2 linked regions of the Thiorhodovibrio frisius genome follow. The protein of the gene in region 2 interacts with the protein of the main gene of each other region in a pairwise test. Links are inferred from orthologs where the notes say so. Each region holds a gene or a part of one and is shown on either strand. Other genes may lie near its edges.

Evidence for each region.
Region 1: the proteins of ptsN (region 2) and trkA interact in binary tests that used the Escherichia coli proteins (3 or more experiments, as listed by UniProt). The link is inferred for Thiorhodovibrio frisius from one-to-one orthologs.

Annotation. Positions count from the first base shown.
Region 1 is NZ_CP121471.1:3,021,798-3,024,882, reverse strand. What follows is about bases 29-2,888. They hold trkA (Trk system potassium transporter TrkA), read right to left. Parts: upstream 2,216-2,888; coding sequence 842-2,215; downstream 29-841. Other genes in these bases: Thiofri_RS13895 (sigma-54-dependent transcriptional regulator), read right to left, coding at 2,240-2,888; egtB (ergothioneine biosynthesis protein EgtB), read right to left, coding at 29-650. In the rest of the region: more of egtB, read right to left, coding at 1-28; more of Thiofri_RS13895, read right to left, coding at 2,889-3,085. UniProt on the Escherichia coli protein: Part of the constitutive potassium transport systems TrkG and TrkH. May regulate the transport activity of TrkG and TrkH systems. Binds to NAD(+) and NADH.
Region 2 is NZ_CP121471.1:5,049,128-5,052,053, reverse strand. Bases 136-2,836 are described here. They hold ptsN (PTS IIA-like nitrogen regulatory protein PtsN), read left to right. Parts: upstream 136-1,098; coding sequence 1,099-1,575; downstream 1,576-2,836. Other genes in these bases: rapZ (RNase adapter RapZ), read left to right, coding at 2,607-2,836; hprK (HPr(Ser) kinase/phosphatase), read left to right, coding at 1,572-2,555; hpf (ribosome hibernation-promoting factor, HPF/YfiA family), read left to right, coding at 607-972; Thiofri_RS23030 (RNA polymerase factor sigma-54), read left to right, coding at 136-495. In the rest of the region: more of Thiofri_RS23030, read left to right, coding at 1-135; more of rapZ, read left to right, coding at 2,837-2,926. UniProt on the Escherichia coli protein: Seems to have a role in regulating nitrogen assimilation.

The sequences.
Region 1 (3,085 bases), 2.0 Mb from region 2 along the record:
GCGAGCCAGGTTGGGTGGCGCGGATGTTCGTTGTCGTAGGCAAAGCCTGCGCCTGTGGCGCCGAGTTCCGTCATGCCGCCCTCAATGGCGGTGAAGGTGAGCGGAACTGCCTGCTCGGGGGCGCTGGTGTCGAGGTCGGATCGATAGGCCGGGCGCAGCGGGTTGAAGGCCAGGTGGTGCTTGATGTCGGTCAGCAGCAGTTCTTGATGCTGTTGCTCGTGGTTCAGGCCGATCAGAATGCGCTCCTGCGCGAGTCGCCAGTCTTCCCCGTCGCACTCTTGGATCAGCCGCTGCATGCCGTGGTCGACATGTTTGCGGTAATCGTAGACCTCGGCCACCGTTGGTCGTGACAGTAGCCCGCGCTTGGCGCGCGGCCAGAAGCCGCTCTCGGTCTGTTCATAGTAGGAGTTGAACAGATGATCGAAGCGCGAATGGAATACTTGGTAGCCGGGCAGCAGCGGGCGCAGCAAAAAGTTCTCAAAGAACCAGGACACATGCGCGATATGCCATTTTGGCGGGCTGGCTTCTACCGCAGTTTGCAGTCCGTAGTCTTCGATGGCTAGGGGTTCGCAAAGCTGTTCGGAGAAGGCGCGCACTTGCAGGTAACGCTGCGCGAGTTGCTGGCGCGTGGGTTCGGCGGCTGTCTGCATGGGGAACTCGTGATCGGCCGGAATGTTTGACAATGACCGGAACCCAAAGGGCGGTGGGCCGGTTCAGTGATGAGGTGAAAAAAAGCGGTATTGTACCCGATAAGCAATCCAAAGGGCCGAATCGGTCTTGTGGTCGGGTCGGAAGCCTGGTGAAAAGTTGGGCCAGAAGTGGGATAGAAAGCGGGTCAGAGTCAGAAAAAGGTGACGCCAACCTGAAAAAGCTTTTCGACCTCGGGCACGCGCTGGCGGTCCTGGATGAACAGGATGACGTGGTCGTCGGATTCGATGATCAGGTCGTGATGAGCAATGAGAACATGGTTGCCGCGCACGACGGCGCCGATGGTGGTGCCTTTGGGCAGGCGGATGTCCTCGATGGGGCGTCCGACCACCTTGCTTGAGTTGGCATCACCGTGGGCGATGGCTTCGATGCCTTCAGCCACGCCGCGGCGTAGCGAATGGACCATGACCACGTCGCCCCGGCGCACGTGGCGCAGTAGGCTGCCGATGGTGGCTTGCTGTGGAGAGATGGCGACATCGATGGGGCCGCTCTGCACCAGATCGACATAGGCCGGTCGGTTGATCAGCGCCATGACTCTGCGCGCCCCCAGGCGCTTGGCGAGCATGGCGGAGAGAATATTGGCCTCGTCGTCGTTGGTGACAGCGCAGAAGACATCGGTGTCGGCGATGTTTTCTTCGAGCAGCAATTCTTCATCCGCCGCATCGCCGTGGAGCACGATGGTGCGCTCGAGGGTCTCGGCAATCTGGCGGCAGCGGGTGAGGTCGTGCTCGATAATTTTGACCCGGTAGTGGGATTCGAGCGCGCGGGCGAGCCGGGTGCCGATGTTGCCGCCGCCGGCGAAGATCAGGCGCTTGTAGGGCTTCTCCAGCCGGCGCAGTTCGCTCATGACCGAGCGGATGTGCTTGGGCGCGGCGATGAAAAAGACCTCGTCATCGGCCTCAATCACGGTGTCGCCTTCTGGGTGGATGGCTCTGTCGTGGCGGTAGATGGCGGCCACGCGACTTTCGATGTGTGGCATGTGTTCGCGCAGGGTGCGCAGCTCGTGGCCCACCAGCGGGCCGCCGTAGTAGGCACGCACTGCCACCAGGCGCACCCTGCCTTCGGCGAAGTCCGTTACCTGCAGAGCGCCGGGATGCTCGATCAGGCGCATGACATAGTCGGTGACCAGTTGCTCCGGGCTGATGCGCACATCGATCGGGAAGGCACTGCCGTCGAAGAGTTTCTCTTGCTCCAAAAAGCTTGGCGCGCGCACGCGGGCGATTTTGGTCGGGGTGTGAAACAGCGTGTAGGCTACCTGACAGGCGACCATGTTGGTCTCGTCGCTGTTGGTCACGGCGATGATCATGTCAGCATCTTCGGCCCCGGCGCGCGTGAGCACGTCCGGGTGGGCGCCGTGGCCTTCGAGGGTGCGCAGGTCAAAGCGGTCCTGGAGTTCGCGCAGGCGGATGGGGTCGAGGTCGACCACGGTGATGTCGTTGGCCTCGCTAACCAGATTGGCGGCGACTGAGCTGCCGACCTGGCCGGCGCCGAGGATAATGATTTTCATAGGGGGTGTCCCCGCTCTCGTGGCTCAGCGCCGCTCTTTGATCTCAATGCCGAGCGAGCGCAGCTTGCGGTAAAGATGGGTGCGTTCCATGCCCGCCTCCTTGGCCATTTTGCTGACGTTGCCATTGTGCTTCTCGAGTTGGTAGTCGAGATAGGCTTTCTCGAACAGTTCGCGCGCCTGGCGTAACGGCTGGTCAAAGGACACCATGCCTTCAAGCGGCTGGGTCGGCACCACGGGGGCGCTGCCGAGGGCGGTTTCAACCTCTCCTGGGGAGATCTCGTCACCCGCGCCCAGGATCATCACCCGCTGTACCAGGTTTTTCAGCTCGCGGATGTTGCCGGGCCAAGGGTAATTGCGCAGGAAGTTTTGCGCGCCGACGCTGAAGTGCCGGTAGCTGAGTTTCTCGTGGGTGGCGAAGTAATCGACGTAATAGTTGAGCAAGTCGGGGATATCCTCGGGGTGCTCGCGCAGCGGTGGAATGTGCAGAGGGACCACATTTAAGTGATAGAAGAGATCCTCGCGAAAGTGCCCGGATTGGACTTCTTCTTTCAGATCCCGCTGGGTGGCGGCGATGATGCGCACGTCGATGGGCACTGGCTCGCTGCCGGCGACGCGCAGAAAGGAGCCGGTATCAAGCGCGCCGAACAATTGCCCCTGGGCCTCAAGGTCCATGTCGGCGACTTCATCAAGCAGCAGGGTGCCGCCAGCGGCCTGCTCCAGACTGCCGTAGTGGATGCGCTGGTTTTCCTCGCTGCCGAACAGCTCTCTGGCTGCGTTGCCACGGGCGATGGCGGAGGTGCCAAGATCGACAAAGGGCCGCTCCTTGCGCGCGCTCTGGGAGTGCAGAAAGCGCGCGAAGGTCTCGCGCCC
Region 2 (2,926 bases):
GCCGACAATCAGTGCCTGAAATCCCATCTGCAAGAGGCGCAGTGGTTTATCAAAAGCCTGCTGAGTCGCAATGACACCGTGCTGCGGGTAGCGACCAAAATTGTCGAGCTGCAGCAGGACTTTTTCGATTTTGGCGAAGAGGCCATGCGCCCGCTGGTGCTGCGCGACATCGCCGAGACGCTGGAGCTGCATGAATCCACCGTCTCGCGCGTGACAACGCAGAAATACATGCACACCCCCAGGGGCACCTTCGAGTTCAAATATTTCTTTTCAAGTCACGTCAACACCACTTCAGGGGGTGAGTGTTCATCGACCGCCATCCGCGCCTTTATCCGCAAACTGGTCGCCGCAGAGACGCCTAATAAGCCTCTGAGTGACAACAAAATTGCCGAGGTTCTGTCGGATCAGGGCATCAAGGTGGCACGACGAACAGTCGCCAAATACCGCGAAGCCATGGGCATCCCGCCCTCGAACGAGCGCAAGCGGCTCGCATGACGCCAGAGGTTTTCATTACAGAGGGTTTTCATACCAGGGTTCTTTTGTGATGAAATTCCCCAGTCATTGCACCGGCCATCGCCGCGTTCGACCATTCAGGAGTCATAACCTATGCAAATCAAGCTCACCGGGCATCATGTCGACATTACCGAACCACTCAAAGACTATGTCGATAGTAAATTTTCCCGCCTGGAGCGCCATTTCGACCATGTCATCAACGCCAACGTCATCCTGAGTGTCGAGAAGCTCCGCCAGAAGGCGGAAGCCACCCTGCTCGTCAATGGCGCCAACGTTCATGCCGATGCGACGCACGAGGACATGTACGCCGCCATTGACGGGCTGATCGATAAGCTCGACCGTCAGGTGCTCAAGTACAAGGAAAAGCGCCAAAGTCATCGCGCGCCCGGTGCCAAAGTGGCCAGCGCCGAACTTGCCGCTACCGACGAGGCAGCATCGGAAGCGCTTGAGGAGGACTGAGGTCAAACGCATTGCTTGACCCGTTGTCCAAATAACGAACCTACCGACATCCTTCACTGATGACCCATACCGGAGCCGGTCATGCTGGCTCCGGTTTTTGTTTCGTCCACCGGAGAGCCAGCGCACATGTTTCCCCCGCAACTTATCGTCGAGCACCGGGTGCTCGCCGGGGCCAGCATCAGCAGTAAGAAGCGGCTGCTTGAAACCTTGGCCGAGCTGTTGGTTGGCGAGCAGCCCCAGCTCAGCCGCGAGGCGGTATTCGACCGCCTGCTCGAGCGCGAACGCCTCGGCAGCACCGGCCTCGGTCATGGCGTGGCGCTGCCCCATGCGCGCGTGGCGGAGATCACGGACGCCATTGGCGCTTTCATCCAGATCGCCGAGCCCGTCCCCTTCGATGCCATCGACGACCAACCGATTGACCTGGCCTTTGCGCTACTGGTGCCTGAGGGCGCCAACGAGACCCATCTGCAACTATTGGCCAAGCTGGCGGAACTCTTCAACCAGGATCATCTCCGACAGCGCCTGCGCAGCGCCGAGAGCCCACAGGCACTGCTCGACATTCTCACCCAGGCATCTCTGTCGGCATCCAACGGAGTCGCGTGAAAGCTATCGACTCCCTGCAGCGACTTGTCGACAGCCTGAGCAAGCCGCTCAAGCTGCGCTGGGTGCTTGAGCCTCCGCCAGAGCCCATTCCTCTCACTAATCCGCCCCAATCACCGCGCCAGCGGTTGGTGGGCTCCATGAACTGCATCCGCCCGAACCGGGTGCAAATTATCGGCCCGGCCGAATCCGCCTACTTAGGCGATCTGCACCCGGACGCCCGCGCCGACATGATGACGCGGGTTTTTACCGCCCAACCCATTGCGGTCATCTTCTCTGACGGGCTGGAACCTGACCCGGAATTTCGCGCACTTGCAGAGCGGGAACAGACGCCCCTGCTGGGCTCGGGCCTGAACGACCAGGACCTTGTCGAGCACCTGCAACATGTGCTGACCTACGCCTTTGCTGAGCGCATCACCTTGCATGGCGTCTTTCTCGAGGTGCTTGGCATGGGCGTGCTGCTGGTCGGCGACCCCGGCATCGGCAAGAGTGAACTGGCGCTTGAGCTGATCGCGCGCGGCCACCGACTGATCGCCGATGACGCGCCTGAATTCGCTCGGGTTGCGCCGGAGATCATTGAGGGACGCTGCCCGCCCCTGCTGCGCGATTTTCTCGAAGTGCGCGGCCTTGGTGTGCTCAATATTCGCGCCATGTTCGGCGAGAGCGCAGTGCGCGAGACAGACCACCTGAAACTGGTCATCAGCATGCGGATCTACAACAGCAGCGAACTGGCCGGCGTCGACCGCCTGCTCGGCAGCCTGTCCGCGCGCACCATTCTCGGCATCGCAGTGCCGGAAATCACCATTCCAGTGGCACCCGGGCGCAATCTCGCGGTGTTGCTCGAGACCGCCGTGCGCAGTCAAATTCTGCGCATTCGAGGCTATGATGCCGGAGCCGACCTGGCCGAGCGTCAGGCGGAACTCTTGGCCGCCGATGCGCCGGCCTGGGAGGCCGAGTACAGCACCCGCGAGGCCTGGACCTGAATCCTGCGCCCCTGATTCCAGCACCTGACTCCAAGATAGGCCTATCCAACCATGGACTTCATTATCGTCAGTGGACTCTCAGGCGCGGGCAAGAGCGTGGCGCTCAATACGCTCGAAGATATCGGCTATAACTGTATCGATAACCTGCCGCTGTTCCTGCTAAGCGAGCTGGCTCTGGGGTTACTCCAGAGCGAACCGGTCCTGTGCCCGGAGTGCGTTGGCACCGCCGTTGGCATCGATGCACGCAGCAACCCGGACGATCTGCGCCAGCTACCACAGGTGTTGGTGTCGCTCGGCAAACAGGGCATCATCCCACGGCTGATTTTTCTCGAGGCCCAGACCGAACGGCTGATGACGCGCTTTAGCGAGAC